Regions from separate parts of the Tessaracoccus pujii genome, predicted to be linked through region 3. Evidence: riboswitches for the same ligand, from Rfam matches in the RefSeq annotation. Region 3 holds a riboswitch; each other region holds the start of a gene.
What was found. Region 3 has a riboswitch for thiamine pyrophosphate ahead of ACX1D0_RS10000 (ABC transporter substrate-binding protein). Riboswitches for the same ligand answer to the same signal wherever they lie in the genome.
Positions count from the first base shown of each region.

Region 1: another riboswitch for thiamine pyrophosphate. It lies ahead of ACX1D0_RS00565 (ABC transporter substrate-binding protein); the one in region 3 lies ahead of ACX1D0_RS10000 (ABC transporter substrate-binding protein).
Region 2: another riboswitch for thiamine pyrophosphate. It lies ahead of ACX1D0_RS09010 (thiamine ABC transporter substrate-binding protein); the one in region 3 lies ahead of ACX1D0_RS10000 (ABC transporter substrate-binding protein).

Region 1 is NZ_CM137012.1:119,247-124,883, reverse strand. It holds gene ACX1D0_RS00585 (choice-of-anchor Q domain-containing protein) at 1-788, shown strand, start outside; gene ACX1D0_RS00580 (Gfo/Idh/MocA family protein) at 850-2,070, opposite strand; gene ACX1D0_RS00575 (DinB family protein) at 2,191-2,712, opposite strand; gene ACX1D0_RS00570 (hypothetical protein) at 2,787-2,966, opposite strand; TPP riboswitch at 3,092-3,188, shown strand; gene ACX1D0_RS00565 (ABC transporter substrate-binding protein) at 3,178-4,248, shown strand; gene ACX1D0_RS00560 (ABC transporter permease) at 4,322-5,074, shown strand; gene ACX1D0_RS00555 (ABC transporter ATP-binding protein) at 5,071-5,637, shown strand, end outside.
Region 2 is NZ_CM137012.1:1,847,574-1,853,210, reverse strand. It holds gene ACX1D0_RS09020 (ABC transporter ATP-binding protein) at 1-562, opposite strand, end outside; gene ACX1D0_RS09015 (ABC transporter permease) at 556-2,220, opposite strand; gene ACX1D0_RS09010 (thiamine ABC transporter substrate-binding protein) at 2,199-3,260, opposite strand; TPP riboswitch at 3,289-3,393, opposite strand; gene disA (DNA integrity scanning diadenylate cyclase DisA) at 3,436-4,473, opposite strand; gene ACX1D0_RS09000 (ABC1 kinase family protein) at 4,512-5,637, opposite strand, start outside.
Region 3 is NZ_CM137012.1:2,050,741-2,056,377, reverse strand. It holds gene ACX1D0_RS10005 (ABC transporter permease) at 1-278, opposite strand, end outside; gene ACX1D0_RS10000 (ABC transporter substrate-binding protein) at 343-1,347, opposite strand; TPP riboswitch at 1,376-1,474, opposite strand; gene ACX1D0_RS09995 (TIM barrel protein) at 1,593-2,423, opposite strand; gene ACX1D0_RS09990 (Gfo/Idh/MocA family protein) at 2,603-3,796, opposite strand; gene ACX1D0_RS09985 (sugar phosphate isomerase/epimerase family protein) at 3,783-4,808, opposite strand; gene ACX1D0_RS09980 (cytidylate kinase-like family protein) at 5,300-5,637, opposite strand, start outside.

The DNA of each region.
Region 1 (5,637 bases), 1.4 Mb from region 3:
TGCTCAACAATGGGAACCTGACGCTCGACCACGTCGTGGTCGCTGACAGCGAGGTCACCACCGGTGGCATCGACTTCTGGAAGGGCGGGGCCGGGATCTACACCGGCGAAGGCGCCACGCTCGTGCTGCGCGACAGCACGGTGCGAGACAACTCCGTGACCGGCGGCGCCGGGGGCGGGGTGTACGGGTTCTTCAACTCCACCATCACCATCGAGCGCTCGACCGTCAGCGGCAACTCCTCAAACGACGTCGGCGGCGGCATCCGGTCGCTCGGCGACACGACGATCGTCAACAGCACGATCAGCGGCAACGCGTCGACGGGCTGGCACGGGGGCGGGGTGTTCCACACCGACGGCGCCCTGACTGTCTCGTCCTCGACCGTTACCGGCAACAGCTCACCCGGGGGAACCGCGGGCGGGCTGTTCCTCGGCTCGTTCGGCGCCCTGGACGGCCGGGCCACGATCCAGGGCTCCTTGGTGTCCGGGAACACGGGCGACGAGTGCGTCATCTTCTACGGCGGTCCGTTCGCAATGGAGTCGGGCGGCGCCAACGTGCTCGGGGATGCATCGTGCGGCGAGGCGTCCGACACGGACGTCGTCGTCGCGGACGCGCTCCTCGGGCCGCTCGCCGACAACGGCGGACCGACGCTCACCCACTCGCTGCTGCCCGGTAGCCCCGCCATCGACGCGGGCGATGCGGGGGCGGCACCCGCCACGGACCAGCGCGGCGTCGCGCGTCCGCAGGGCGCCGGTCCCGACGCCGGGGCCTTCGAGGTGGAGGTGCCGTGACCTGACCCAGCAGGCCGGGTAGCACGTCGGCGGGTGGCTCGCCTCCACGCTGCTACCGGGGTCAGTCCCAGCCGGGATCGGCCGGGCCGTCGCCGTGGTCTGGGATCGGGAGCCGCGCCCCGTTCTGGCGTGCGGACTCGAAGGCGACGACCCCGGGCAGGGTGAACCGGGCCGCCCGCCAGGCGTTGACGGGGGGCTGGGTGGCCGTGGTCACGGCGCGGACGAAGTCGTCGGCGAGGTAGTGGTGGCTGCCCTCGTGACCGTTGTGGGCGCCGTCGAACTCGCGCGGCAGGCGCGCGCGGTCCTGCACCTTGGCGCTACCGGAGGCGAAGCTCTGCATCAGCGCAGGATCCACGTCACCGAAGCCCTCCGGCAGCTCGCCGGGCCCGGTGGCGAGCAGGTCGCTCACGTCGAGCGTCGCGCCCTTGGCGTAGTCCTCGCCTTCGGTCTTGACGCTCAGGGTCGCGCCGTCGCCGGACTGCTCGAAGACCTCCTCGGTGCCATAGAAGCGGAACCGGGACTCGTGGCCCTTCCAGTAGCCCACCCGGCGGAACTCGTTGGTGCGCATCGCGCCGCCGTCGGCGAGCTCGAACAGGGCGGTCATGTTGGAGAAGTCGTTGCCCCAGCGGGAGATGGACTTGTCGAAGATGCCGTCGGTCCCTGTGTCGACGATGCCGAGGCACGACACGGAGGTGGCGTAGGTGGGCAGCGCCCCGAGCACGCCGCCGATGGCGTGGGTCGGATACAGCATGGGCGGGTAGCTGGCGGTCGGCTTCCAGTCCTCCCCGCCGCTGAACTGGTAGGCGGCGGAGAATCCGTTGTCCATGTCGTGGACGTAATCGCCCTCGGAGTAGAAAACGCGGCCCAATTCGCCGTCGGCGATCCGCTTGCGCGCGTAGATCACGGCGGGGTTGTAGTAGCTGGTCTCCCCCATCATGTAGATCAGGCCGGTCTCCTCGACCTTGGCGACGATGGCTGCGATCTCCTCCGCGCTGATGGCCATCGGGACCGCCGAGTAGACGTTCTTGCCCGCCTCGAGCGCCTTGAGGGCCAGCTCACCGTGGCTCCAGCGCTGCGTCATGATCGCCACCGAGTCCACATCGGAGGCCAACAGGGCGTCGACGTCCGCGAAACTCCCGGCCAGGCCGTACTGCTCGACGTGCTGCGCGGCCCGCTCCGGAACGAGGTCGGTGACGTAGACCTCCTCGACGGCTGGGTGCAACTGCCAGAGGCTGATGAAACTCCGGGCGAACTGGCCGGTTCCGATGACACCGATCTTCATGAGGGTGCAGTCCTTTCGACTGAATGCGTGGGCCGCGGCGACGCGGCGACTGCAAAGTTACCCACTGACGCCCCCTCCGCGCTCCATGCTCGACCTGTGCGACCGTCAGATCGACGGGCCTCAGCGCAGCTCCAGTGTGAGTTGGGCCCGGTGATGCCGGTAGTGCCGAGGAGCCCACCTGAGCACGTCGGCTCGGTTCATCCACGGCTGGAAGTACGGATCCCAGTTCTCCGGCACGCTCATCCCCCGCCCGAGCTCCGCCGGCGTGGCCCCGTCCGCCCAGCCGATCAACCAGGAGGTGTCGCGGCGCATCCACCCTTGGATCAGCCTGAGTGGCACCACACGCCCACCCGCGGCGCTTGCCGCATAGTTGATCCACCCGTAAGGCCGGCTGGCGGCGGCCAGGAGCCTGGCCCATGCTCGCGATGCGCCAGGCGGCAGGCGCGAGAAGCCACCGATCAAGGGGATGAACACCCTGGCGATTCGCTGACCGAACCACAGGTGGAACAGCATCTCCCGGTTGGTCCACCTCGTGCCAATGGTGCGTGCGTCCAGCCGCGCGTCGGCGGCGCCCGCTATCAAGCGGTCGAAGTCCTCCCGCATCCATTCCAGTTCCGCGCGGGCCTCGGGGTCCACAGCCACCAGTCCACACTACGCACACACCACGGGCGCCGGTGGAGGGGCCGACACCGGACCTGTTGCATGAACCGGGTACGTCAGGGGGTCAGGGCTGCGGCGCTGCGCGACCAGTCCAGGCCGTCGATCCATGCCATCGAGTGCTGCGACGGGACCATCGAGTGGTTCGAAGCGTCCGCGGTGCTGTCCCGATTGCACAGGCCGCCGAGAGCGACATCGACGGGCAGGCCGTGCAGGTCTATGCCGGGCCCGGCTGCCACTTCGTGCAGTACGGCCTGCGCAGGGGCGAGATGTTCAGGCGATACGGCCTCCAGGGTCTCGGCCTGAGGACTCGGTCCACCTTGCGGGAGCCGGTCGAGCGTGCGGCCGAGGATCCCCTAGACTGGCCCGCGACACGGGGTGCCCCCAGACGAGGGGCTGAGAACACACCCGCGAACCTGATTCAGGTAATTCTGACGGAGGAACTGTCCTGTGACCACGTTTACGCTCCCCACCATCCCCCGACGCGCCACGAAATCCGGGCCGTGGCGCCGGCTCATCGCCGCCCTCGCCACACTCGCCGCCGTCACCCTGGGCGTCACCGGATGCGGGCCCGACGCCGGCGCCGCGATCCCCGACGACACCACCGTCGTGCGCTTCGCCCTCGACTGGACCCCCAACACCAACCACACCGGCCTGTACGTGGCACTCGAGCGCGGCTACTTCGACGAGGCCGGGATCGAGGTGGAACTCCTGCCGTTCAACCAGTCGCTACCCGACCAGTTGATCGACGCCGGCCAGGCTGAGTTCGGGGTCAGCTTCCAGAGCAACTTCACCGTCGCGAAGGCCGCCGGCGCCGAGATCGTCTCCGTCATGGCCGTGCTGCAGAAGTGGGCCACCGCAATCGCGGTCAAGGCCGACGGCGGCATCGCCCGCCCGGCCGACCTCGACGGCCGCACCTACGCCGGATTCGGTGAACCTGCCGAGGAACTCATGATGCAGCGGGTCATTCAGGCCGACGGCGGCGCCGGGGACTTCGAGACGGTCACCCTGGGCACGTCCGCGTACGAGGCCCTCTACGCAGACCGCGCGGACTTCACGGTCCCCTTCCTCGCCTGGGAGGGCATCGAGGCGGAGCACCGCGGCTACCCCCTGCGCTACTTCCACTACACCGACTACGGCTTCCCCGACACCTACAACGTCATCGTGTCCGGGAGCCCGGACTGGATCTCGGAGCACCCGGACCAGGCACGCGCGTTCGTGACCGCCCTGGTCCGCGGCTACGAGTTCGCCGCCGAAAGCCCCGACGAGGCCGCCCAGATCCTCATCGACGCCAACCCGGGCTTCTTCACCGACACCGATCTCGTCATCGAAAGCCAGCGCATGCTGTCCGACGAATACCTCACCGACGACGCGGGACTGGTGGGCACCCAGACAGAAGACACGTGGCAGCGCTACGGGCGCCTCCTCGTGGACAACGGCCTCCTCGACGGTCCCGACGGCCGGCCGCTGACCACCGAACCGGACTGGGCCGGTTACTTCACCGATGACCTCGTCGGCTGACACAGCCGCCCTCCCGCGACGGCCACCTCCGCGACACAGCCGGCGAGGCGAGCGCCTCCGGGCGGTGTGGCCGGTGGCGGTGAGCCTGGCCGTCCTGCTGACGCTGTGGGAGCTCGCGGTCGCGGTGTTCCAGCCCCGGCCGTCGATCCTGCCGCCACCGAGCCGCATCGCCGAGCAGGCGCTCATCCACGCCCCCCAGCTCGCTGAGCACACCTGGGCCACCCTCATCGTGACACTGGCCGGGTTCACCTGCTCGCTCGCCTTCAGCTGGGCGGTCGCCATCACCGTCGACTTCAACGACACCCTGCGCCGGGCGATCACACCGCTCCTCGTCGCGTCCCAAACCATCCCGATCATCGCGATCGCGCCCCTGATGATCCTGTGGTTCGGGTTCGGCCTGCTGCCGAAGATACTGCTCGTGGTGCTCGTCACCTTCTTCCCCATGCTCCTGGGGCTGATCGAGGCCTTCCGCGCCACACCCTCCGGCAAGGCAGAACTCCTCGCGAGCATGGGAGCCACCCGCTGGCAGCAATTCCGCTACCTGCGACTGCCCCAGGCGCTACCGGCGTTCTTCACCTCGCTGCGGATCGCCGTCACCTACGCCGTCGTCGGCGCCATCTTCGCCGAATACGCCGGCTCCACCGCCGGCCTCGGGGTCTACATGGCAGTCCAGAAGAACGCCTTCCGAACCGACCTCGTGCTCGCCGCCGTCGCGACCACCGCCGCGGTCAGCATCACCCTCTTCGCTCTGGCCGTGCTCGCCGAACGACTCGTCGCCCCGTGGGCACGACGAGTCCGGCACGACCCCGCAGGGCGGCGCCGGTGAACGCCCCCATCCTCCAGGTACAGCACCTCAGCCACCACTACCCCGACGGCACCGCCACGCTCGACGCCCTCAGCTTCGACCTCCACGAGGCCGAAGTGGTCTCCCTCATCGGCCCCAGCGGCTGCGGCAAGAGCACCCTGCTCCGCGTGCTCCTCGGACTCGAGCAACCCACCTCAGGGCAAGTGACCCTCCGCCCGGGCACCCCGAAGCACCCCTTCGCCTACCACGCCCAGGACGACAACCTCTTCGAATGGCGCACCGTCATCGACAACGCCGCGCTCGGCCTCGACGTGGCCCGGCGGAATCGGGCGGCGAGCAGGGCCCTGGTCCGCGCCATGCTCCCCGAGTTCGGCCTCGACGGCTTCGGCGACCACTTCCCCAGCCAACTGTCCGGGGGAATGCGACAACGCACCGCCCTGCTGCGCACCGTCGCCCAACATCGCCCGATCCTATTGCTCGACGAGCCCTTCAGCGCACTCGACGCCCTCACCCGCTCCGACCTCAACACCTGGCTCAGAGACGCAGCCACGCGCCACGGCTGGACGATCCTGCTCGTCACCCAC
Region 2 (5,637 bases), 200 kb from region 3:
AGACCGCCGTGGTGTGGGTCTCGCGCAGGATCCTGGCCAGGTCGTCGGCGAGGCGACGGCGCAGGCCGGTGTCGAGTGCGGAGAGTGGCTCGTCGAGCAGGAGGGCCCGGGGCGAGGGGGCCAGGGAGCGCGCCAATGCCACGCGCTGCGCCTGTCCGCCCGAGAGCTCTGTGGTTCGCCGCTGCTCGTAGCCCGGCAACCCGACGAGCTCGAGCATCTCCGCCACCCTGGCGCGCTGGCCCTCGCGGCTCAGCCTGCCCAGCCCGTAGGCGATGTTCCTGCCCACCGTCATGGTCGGGAAGAGCTGCGCGTCCTGGAAGACGAGGCCGAAGTTGCGTTGGTGGACCTTGACGCCGGCGAGGTCCACGCCGTCCCAGGCGATGGACCCGGCAACCAGCGGCTCAAGGCCCGCGATGGCGCGCAGCAGCGTGGACTTGCCGGAGCCGGAGGGCCCGAGAAGGCCCACGACGCTGCCCCGCGGCACGGCCAACGAGACCTGATCGACGGCGGTGGTGCGGCCGTAACGCACGACAGCGTCGTGCACGGTCAGACCGGCTACCACGTGGCTACCTCCTTCGGGCGCGCGCGTTCAGCGACGGCCATGGTGACTCCGGCCAATCCTGCCAGGATGACGGACGCGGCCAGGGCGAGGCCGTAGTTCTCGGCGCCGGGGCGACCGAACGCACGGAAGATCAGCACGGGCAAAGTGGGGTTGTCCGGCCGTGCGAGGAACGACGTGGCGCCGAACTCGCCGAGCGACGTCGCGAAGGCGAATCCCGCGGCCAGTCCCACGCCGCGCGCCAGGTGGGGGAGCTCGATGCGCCGCAGGACCTGGCCGGGGGTGGATCCGAGTGTGGCGGCGGCCTCCAGCTGTCGGGGGTCGATGGCACGCAGCGTGGGCAGCAGCGTCCGGACCACCAGCGGGAGCGCGACCACCGCCTGCGCGATGGGGATCAGCACGATGCTGGAGCGCAGATCCAGCGGCGGCCGGTTCAGGGTGATGAGGTAGCCGAAGCCGACGGTGACCGCCGAGACGCCCAGCGGGAGCAGGAACAGGCCCTCGAGCACGGCGAGGGCCTGCCTGCCGCGTCGGCGCCGCGGCCGCCGCGACGCGACCAGCGCCACCAGGACGCCCAGCGTGAGGGCCACGGCGGTGGCGGCCAGAGCGGTCACCAGCGTCGTGCGGAGCGCCTCCCAGACGGTCGCCCCGAGGCTGTCGGCGGTGGCCAGGCGGAGGTAGTTGGCGAGGCCGAACTCCCCCTGGACGGTCAGGGAGCGCCAGAGGAGGTTGGCCAGGGGCAGCGCCAGCAGCCCGACGACGACCGCGACGGTCGCTGCGATCGCGGGCCAGTCGCGGACCAGGGAGAGGGGCCGCGCCCCTGCACTCTCGGGATGCAGGCGCAGCGCGCGGGTCATCCGCGCCTGGGCGTGGCCACTGACCCACAGGGTGGCGGTGACGATCACCAGTTGGGCGACGGACAGCGCCGCCGCGGCCGGCAGATCCAGAAGCTGCGTGGTGAGGAACCAGATCTCGGTCTCGACGGTCTGGAACCGCGTCTCGCCCAGCACCATCACGATGCCGTAGGACGAGGCGCTGAAGAGGAACACCAGGGAGGCTGACGACAGGAGCGCCGGCGCCAGCGTCGGGATGGTCACCGTCGCGAGGACACGCGCCGGGGAGGCCCCCAGGGTCGCGGCGGCCTGACCCAGCCGAGGGTCCAGACGCGCCCAGAAGGTGCCGACGGCGCGCACCACCACCGAATAGTTGAAGAACACCATCGCGGCGAGAATGGCGGCCACCGAGCCTCCCAGGCCGAGCCATCCGAGGAGGCCGTCCTCGCGCAGCAGGGAGCCGAACGCCACACCCGCCACCACCGTCGGCAGCACGAACGGAACCGCCACCAGCGCGCGCAGGGTGTCGCGGCCGCGGAAGCTGCACCGGTACAGCACGTACGCGCCCGGGAGACCCAGCGCAAGGCAGGCCGCCGTCGTGGCGAGGGCCGAGCCCAGGGTGAACCGGACGGCCCGCCAGGTGCGGGGGGAGTTGTAGACCGCGGTGAACCCGTCCAGCGTCCAGGCGGCACCGTCGTGGAAGCCGCGCGCGATGAGAGCGGCCGCCGGCCAGGCGAAGAACACCGCGAGGAAGGCGGCGGGGATCGCCGCGGCGACCACCCACCCGCCCCGCCACAGTGCCCGGGTCAACTGGTGGCGTCGGTCCACGCCCGGATCCACTCGTCGCGGGAGGCGCCGATCTCCTCCTGCGGCACCTCGATGGGCGCGTCGGGCAGCGCGGCGAACCTCTCCCACTGCTCAGGAAGGGGGGTCCCGGGGACGACGGGGAACATGTAGAGGTTCTCCGGGATGGCCGCCTGGACCTCAGGCGTGAGCATGAAGTCGATGAACTTCCGGGCCCCCACCTCGTTCTCGGCGCCCGCGATCACGCCCGCGTACTCGACCTGCCGGAAACAGGTCTCCAAGAGGGCCACGGTCGTGGACTCGTCGCCGGAGACGGTGAAGGCCGGCGAGGTCGCGTAGGACAGGACGAGCGGCCGGGGGCCCTTGCCGTCGGCGCCGGAGAAGTCGGTGTAGTAGGCGTCCGTCCAGCCCGAGGCGATCTTGGTGCCGTTGTCCATCAGCGAGCGCCAGTACTCCAGGTAGCCCTCGCCCTTGGCGCCGACGGTGGCGATGAGGAACGCCAACCCCGGCGACGACGACGCCGGGTTGGTGACCACCAGGAGGTCCTTGTACTCGGGCTCAGCCAGGTCGTCGAGGGTGACCGGCACGGGCAGGGCGTGGTCCTCGAACCAGGCCTTGTCCGCGTTGATGCAGACGTCGCCGTAGTCGACGGGGGTGAGATCCGGGGCCTGGAACTCCTCGGGCACCGTGGCCGCGGCCGGCGAGGTGTACGGCGCCAGGACGCCTTCGTCCGAGGCACGGGACGCGAAGGTGTTGTCGATACCGAACACCACGTCGCCGAGCGGGGAGTCCTTGGTGAGGATCAGCTGGTTGACCAGCGCGCCCGCGTCCCCCGGCGTCGTATAGGTCACGTCGTAGCCCGTCTGCTCGGCGAACGAGGCCTTCAGCTCGTCCGGCAGCGTGAACGCGTCGTGGGTGAAGACGGTGAGGGTGCTGGTCTCTGTGGGCCCGGCTGCCGAGGACGGGCCGGTGGTCGTCGTGGACTGCGGCGAGCCCGCGCAGGCGACGAGGGCGAGCGCCGCGACCGAGGCGGCAAGGGTCCTGGTGGTGGACGTCCTGGACATACGTGTCTCCTTTCGGAGGCTCGGCGAGGCCGAGGAGATTCTCACTCCCTACGCCGGTGCTAACCGGATCAGGTTGAGGGTCTGCGGCTTCCCGCACTCTCAGCGCCCCAGTGGCGCTCCCCTGTGTGTGCGCCCAGGCTATACCGTCGCGACGCCGGCGGAAGACGGGTCCGCGTCAGGTGATCTCTGCGATCCGCAGCATCGCGTCGCGAATCTGGCGCGCGCGGAGCTGTCCGATGCCCTCCACCTCGAGCAGGGAGCTCACCGGGGCCCCGGACAGCTCCTGGAGGGTGAACCGGTCCACGAGCTTGGCCACCAGAGGCGACGGCAGGCGGCCGACCATGGTGAGGAGCCTGACGCCGCGGGTGGTCAGCAGCTGTTCCATGGGCGGGTTCGAGCCGAAACCGAGGCGCTGGGCCACCAGCTGGCCGCTGAACAGTTCCTCGGTGGAGAAATTGTGCAGGCGCGCCAGGTCGAACTCCGCCGGCTCGTCGAGGTTGTGCGCGTAGTCCTCTGTCAGGAGCCCCGCGACACCGTCGAAACTCGTGGCGAGTTCAGCGTGCTGCATGGCCACCATGCGTCCCTCGACGCCGAGGACGTCGGCGTGGAACTGCATCTCGGAGGACAACCTGCGCGTGAGCTCCAGGCGGTGCACCACGTGAGTGAGGTCCCGTAGCGTCACCTGCTCGCCGATCTCGAGGGCGGTGAACTGATCCATCAGGTCACCCAGCCGCGTGACCACCCGTGCCAGGGTGGCCAGGGTCTGGTTGGCCCGGCTGATCACCTGGGGGGCGGTCTCGACGACGTGGCGCCGGCCCTCGAGGAAGAGCGAGACGGTGGACATGGAGGCCGACACCGTCACCACGGGCACACCGGAGGCCTGGGCCGTCCGGTCGGCCGAGCGGTGGCGGGTTCCGGTCTCCGCGGTGGGGAGGTCACCGGCCGGCACCAGGTGCACGCCGGCCGCGATGATGGTGGAGAGATCCGTCGACAGGATGATGGCACCGTCCAGCTTGGCGAGCTCGCGCAGTGCCTGCTCGGTGCACTCGACCCCGATCTGGAAGCCTCCCGAGCACACCTGGTGCACCTTCGCGTTGTTGCCCAGCACGATCAGGGCGCCGGTTCCCCCGAGCAGAATCCGGTCCAGGCCCGCGCGGAGCGGGGTGCCGGGCGCGAGCAGTTTCAGATAGCGACGGACCGTGGACTTGGGCAACGCACCTCCCCGTGGTGATCCGCCCAGTGTAGGGGCCGCTAGGAGCGTCCGGGGTCGTCCGAGAGCCGGGCCTTTCGGTCCGTGCGCTTGACGTTGCGGCGGACAGGGCGGTCGTGCCAGAGGATGGTGGCCACCATCACCAGGCCGCCGACGGCCGCGAGCAGGAAGAAGACGGTGCCCAGCGCCGGATAGCCCAGGAGGCGGGGACCGACGTCGGCGAACATCAGCAGGGCCGCCGCGATGGTGATGGCCGCGAGGATCAGGGCGGTCGACAGGCGGTTGGCCACCTGCTGCAGCACCATCAGCATCCGGCTCTCATCGAACGCGTCGATCTTGAACGCCAGTTCGCCCTCGGTGAGCGCGTCCATGAGGCGGTTGGCGCGTCTGGGCAGGCGCTCCAGAAACTCCTTGCCCTCGATGGTGCCCAGCAGGGTCTGCCCGGCGCCGGGCTTCAGGCCCGCGGTGAGGATGGTGGGCAGGTTGGCCCGGATGGCCTCGATGGGTGTGAACTTCGGGTCCAGGTGCTGGGTGGCCTGGTCGAGGTTGAGCAGCGCCTTGGCCACGAGCGTCATCTCCGCCGGCGGGCGCAGGCCGTGCACGCCGGAGACCCGCGCCAGCTGCATCAGCACACTGCCGGCCTGCAGGTCCGCGCCCATGGAGAGGGTGGAGGAGACCAGGTGCGACACGTCGTCGCGGAAGGCGGCCGCGTCGTAGTCCGCCGTGGGGTGGCCCATGTCGGCCAGGATGGTCGCGGCCCCCTCGCCGTCGCCGTCGCCGATCGACACCAGCAGCTTCACCATGGCGCTACGCAGCCGGCCGGGCAGCCGCACCACCATGCCGACGTCCAGGATGGCGATTCTGTGTTCGGGGGTGAGGAACAGGTTGCCGGGATGGGGGTCGGCGTGCAGGATGCCGTCGATCAGCATGGCGCTGAGCATGAAGCGGAACAAGGCTGCGGCCAGGCGGGCGCCGTCCACGTCCAGCATGGCCAGTGGTCCCACGTCGGTGATCTTCTTGCCGGGCATGAACTCCAGCGTCAGCACGTCGTCGGCGGAGTAGTCCGGGACATAGCCGGGCACCACCAGGTCCGGCTCGTCCTGCACGAGGCGGCGGAACAGGTCGAGGTTGGCCGCCTCCTTGCGGTAGTCGAGCTCGTCGGCCATG
Region 3 (5,637 bases):
ATGATCGGGATGGTTTGGGACGCGACGAGGAGCGGGGTGATCGCCCGGCGCAGGGTGTCGTTGAAGTCGACGGTGATGGCCACCGCCCAGCTGAAGGCGAGCGAGCAGGTGAACCCCGCCAGGGTCACGATGAGGGTGGCCAAGGTGTGCTCGGCCAGCTCGGGGGCGTGGAGGAGCGCCTGCTCGACGATGCGGCTCGGTGGCGGCAGGATCGATGGCCGGGGCTGGAACACCGCCACCGCGAGCTCCCACAGCGTCAGCAGGACGGCCACGCTCACCCCCACCGGCCATCCCACCCGGAGGGGTTCGCAGTCGCGAAGGCGCCCGCCTCGTCCGGCCCGGTCAGCCGATGAGGTCATCGGTGAAGTAGTCGGCCCAGTCCGGTTCGGTGGTCAGCGGCCGGCCGTCGGGGCCGTCGAGGAGGCCGTTGTCGACGAGGAGGCGACCGTATTGCTGCCACGTGTCTTCGGTCTGGGTGCCCACGCGTCCTGCGTCGTCGGTGAGGTATTCGTCGGAGAGCATGCGCTGGCTTTCGATGACGAGATCGGTGTCGGTGAAGAAGCCGGGGTTGGCGTCGATGAGGATCTGGGCGGCCTCGTCGGGGCTGTCGGCGGCGAACTCGTAGCCGCGGACCAGGGCGGTCACGAACGCGCGTGCCTCGTCCGGGTGCTCCGAGATCCATTCTGGGCTCCCGGACACGATCACGTTGTAGGTGTCGGGGAAGCCGTAGTCGGTGTAATGGAAGTAGCGCAGCGGGTAGCCCCGGTGCTCCGCCTCGATGCCCTCCCAGGCGAGGAAGGGGACCGTGAAGTCCGCGCGGTCTGCGTAGAGGGCCTCGTAGGCGGACGTGCCCAGGGTGACCGTCTCGAAGGCCCCTGCGCCGCCGTCGGCCTGGATGACCCGTTGCATCATGAGTTCCTCGGCAGGTTCACCGAATCCGGCGTAGGTGCGTCCGTCGAGGTCGGCCGGGCGGGCGATGCCGCCGTCGGCCTTCACGGCGATGGCGGTGGCCCACTTCTGCAGCACGGCCATGACGGAGACGACCTCGGCGCCCGCGGCCTTCGCGACCGTGAAGTTGCTCTGGAAGCTGATGCCGAACTCGGCTTGGCCGGCGTCGATCAGCTGGTCGGGCAGGGACTGGTTGAACGGCAGGAGTTCCACCTCGATCCCGGTCTCGTCGAAGTAGCCGCGTTCAAGTGCCACGTACATGCCGGTGTGGTTGGTGTTGGGGGTCCAGTCGAGGGCGAAGCGCACCGCGGTGGTGTCGGCGGAGATCGCGGCACCGGCGTCGGGTCCACACCCGGCGGAACCCAGAGTGACTACGGTGATGGTGGCGAGGGCGGTCACGAATCGACGCCAAGGAGGGGGGAGCGTACGGGTGGTCACAGGACAGTTCCTCCGTCAGAATTACCTGAATCAGGTTCGCGGGTGTGTTCTCAGCCCCTCATCTGCGGGGGCACCCCGTGTCGCGGGCGAGTCTACGGGCGCCCTGTGGCTGGCCGGGGGCGGGTTCGGCGAGCCTTCGCCGTTCGGCGCTTTCCGCGAGGCTGGAAGTGCCCCCACAATCGCAACGTGAGGATCTCCCGCGGCGGTCAGGCGAAGGCTGCCGTGAAGGCATCCAGGGCAGCGTCCGAATCGCCTTTGGCGAAGGCCTCCATCGCGACCACGCCGGTGTAGCCAATGTCTCTCAGCACGCGGGCGACCGCGGCGTAGTTGAGTTCGCCTGTGCCGGGTTCGCAGCGCCCTGGGACGTCCGCGACCTGGATCTCGCCGATCCACGGCTGGCTCGCCTTGACCAGTTCAATCAGGTTCCCCTCACCGATCTGGGCGTGGTAGAGGTCCAGGTTCATTCTGAGATTCGGGGAGTTGACGGCGGACACCAGGGTTCTTGTGTCACTGGCCAGCGCGAACGGTGTACCGGGGTGGTCCACCGGAAGGTTCAGGTTCTCCAAGGTGAACACCTTGTCGTGCTTCGCACCCAGATCGGCCAGGAGGCGCAGGGTGTCGGCTGCGCGAAGCCACATGGCGGGAGTGACGACGTCGACAGGCCTGACCGGGAGACCTCCCTCGCCCAGGCCGGTGCCATGCACGTTAAGGCTCGGGCAGTTGAGCATTTTGGCTACCTCGATCGACCTCTCGGCCGTCGAGAGGAACGTCGCGATCCCGTCGTCCTCGGTGAGGTTGCCGCTGAGATACCCGGTCATGGAGACAATCGAGGCTGGGGACGCGGCGAGAGCTTCGATGTCCTTGTCCGCCCAGCCCCAGATCTCGACGAGCAGGCCACGGTCATGGATACGCCGAACCCTGTCGATGAACGGCAAGTCCAGGTAGATCATCTCGGCGCTGGCAGCCAGCCGGTATCCGGTCGTTGACCGCGCAGTCTGGTCGCTATCCGGCGAAGTGGCCTTCAAGTTCTCCGTCATTTGGTCTGTCTTCCTCGTGTCAGCACGGGCCGCTGTGGCTCGACTCGCAGCGATAATTGGGTAGTCGGTTGGGGTTCCAGGTCCCGGAGCCCCAACCGACAGGCTCGCGTCGTGCCTGAGGGCGGATGTCCCTCCGTTGTCAAACAGCCAGCCAGCGAGGACGACGCGAGATCCGTGTGTCAGACTCCGGGTACGTCAACCCAGCGCCGCCCGGCCGCCGACTCCTCGACCGCATCGAGGACGACGCTGACGCGCCACGCGTCCTCGAAACCTGGCATGGGATCACGGTCGGACGAGAGGGCATCGATCAGCTCGTGGATCTCGATCACCTTCAGCTCGTGAACGCCCAGCGGGGCCCCGGCGAATGGCCAGAACTTCCCGTAGTCGCCGTGACCAGGGCCCATCGGGACGTCACGGAATCCGCGCTGCAGCTCGTCACCCTCTGCCAGGTAGAGCTCCAGCTTGTAGGCGTCCTGCTGCGTGAAGCGCAGGGCGCCCTTGCTTCCGGTGACCTCGACGGCTAGCTCGTAGGCGCGCCCGGTCGCGACCCGGCTCGCCTCGAATGTGCCGACAGCGCCGCTGGCGAACTGTGCCAGGAACTGGATGATGTCGTCATTCTCGACCTGGCGAAGCGGGGCGCTCTCCGCGGCCTTGGTGCCGTATCCGAAGACTCCAGCGGGTTCGGGGCGTTCGGTGATGACCGTCGTGCTGAGAGCGCTGACCGTCTTGATCGGCCCGACCAGTTCGTGGGCGAGGGCGACGATATGGGCGCCGAGGTCGCCCAGGGCACCAGAGCCTGCCCGTGCCCTTTCGAAGCGCCACGTGAACGGCACACTCGGGTCCGTGACGGCGTCAAGCGCGAACGTGGCCTTGAAGGCCCAGATGTCGCCGAGCGCTCCTGAGGAGATGAGCTCCTTGGCGTACTCAATCGCCGGGTTCCGCACGTAGTTGAACCCCACGATGGTACGGACGCCGGCTTCCTTGGCGGCCAGGTACATGGTCTCCGCGTCGGCCGCAGTGAGGGCGAGGGGCTTCTCGCAGTACACGTCCTTGCCGGCCGCGATGGCCGCCATGGCGATCTCGAAGTGCAGCCAGTTCGGGGTGACGATGTCGACCAGGTCAATGTCGGGGTCCGCGACGGCGTCACGCCAATCTGTGCCCCACTTCGCGTAGCCGAGCGTCCGAGCGCCATCCTCCGCCATCTTCTCGTTGGCATCAATGAGGATGCTCAGCTCGGGCTTCAGCGGCAACTCGCCGTACACCGCCTCGACGTTGCGGAATCCGAGGGTGTGCGACTTCGCCATGAGGCCGCTGCCGATCATTGCGATGCGAAGCGCCTTGGCGTTGCTTCCTGTTGTGTCATGCGTGGGCACGGTGAGCCTCTCCTTCAGTGTTGATGAGCTTGAGGGCGTCGTTGAGTGTGCCGGCGGCGTAGACGATCCCCTCTTCGGTGTTGAGATCCCAGTCTTCGTTTTCGATCGAGATGGTGTCGTCGTACCCGGCCCGCTGCAGCGCAGCGATGAAGCCGGCCCACCAGTTGGTGTCATGGCCGCGGCCGGCGGCGGCGAACTGCCAGGGTGCATCTGCGGGGGGTCGCGTGGTGGTGTAGCCCTCGCCGAGTGGGTAGGGGTTCTCGGATTCTGGGATCCGGCTGAATCGGTCGTCCAGGACGCCGTAGCGCGCGATCGACTCGGCGTTCAGGATGGTGTCCTTGGCCGCGGCCTGCCAGATCCGTCCGGACAGCTGCTCGACGGCGCGGATCGGATCGATTCCCTGCCAGAACATGTGACTGGGGTCGAGGTTGACGCCGAGAGCGTCCGAGCCGACCTCCTCAATCAGCCGGGCAAGCGTCGGCGGGTTGTAGGCGACGCAGTGGGGGTGCATTTCGATGCAGAGCTTCACCCCGTGGGCTTCCGCCTCGGCAGCGAGTTCGCGCCACGCGGGGGTGGCGACGCTCCACTGGTAGTCGCGGACGTCGATCAGACCGCTCTCCCAGGGTGCCACTGTCCAGGTGGGACGGGTCGCCTCGGGTCCGCTTCCGGGTCCGCCAGGCATCGCGACCACCCGGTCCACCCCGAGCAGTGAGGCGAGCCGGATGGACTCTCGCAGGTCCTGGGTGTGCACTGGGCCCACCCGGGGATCGGGGTGCAGCGGGTTCCCGTTGCAGTTCAAGGCGGTGAGGCGCACACCCCGGGCCTCGAATTGAGCCGCCCACTCCTGGCGCTGGTCAGCGCTGTCGATGAGCTGACGCGTGGGGCAGTGCGGCGTGGGAACGAACCCACCCGATGCCACCTCTGCGTCGGTGATGCCCCAGGCGACCATCTGATCGAGTGCCGCCGGAAGCGCGAGGTCGTGGAGTGCGACCAGATAGAGACCGACCTTCATCTTTGAAGCTCCTTCTGAGGTTGCGTGAGCCGTTCTAAGTCTCGCCTAATGGACACTCCGGCCACAGGTTGATAGTAACCCTCCATGCTGTCGAGCACAAGTCGCCTCGTTCAGCCGCGACGGCTCGTGAGGATTTTGAAGGTCAGGTCCACGGCGGGCGTGGACTCTCTGTCAATGGACCGATAGGCCACTAGGTGGGCTCCGTGTAGGCGGCGCCCTGGGTGGCAGACGGAAGGGCGCCGCTTGTTGCGCGCAGATGGATAACGGCAAGGCAGGGGAGGGCCAGGCACTCCAGTCATGCGCGGGTCTGTCGGGGGGCCCGCTCTGAGGAGCGCGCCTTCCCTTTGGCGCCCCGCGCCCGCCTACTCCAGGTCGTCGCCGCACATTGCAGGAGGCGTCGAGTGCGACAGCATTGCGATCCACGGGCGGGTGGCGGTCACCTCTTTGGCTGCCGCGTTGCGTTGCCTTCTCTCACTGCTGGCCTCTCAGAGTCAGGGCGCTGGCGTCTCCTGGCTGAGGGGTGCGGGTGAGCCGGACTTTGGCGACTTGCGGGCCATCACCGTTGCGACGGTCTTCGCCAGCACAGGGTCGGCCGAGATCGAGGCGGCGGTGCGCTCCCCAACGGTGGGGGCCGGCAAGGCAGCAACTGCCGCCGTGATCTCAGCAATCGCGACTCGATCAGAAGTGGTCTCGGTGTCGATCACCAGGTCGAAGTTGGACTCGTCGGCCCAGTCCGCGGTGTAGAAGAGCCGGATGAACCGGGAGCGGATCTCGTCATCGGCCTTGATCAACGCGGCCGCCTCGGTGACGTTGATGCCGTTGCGCTTGG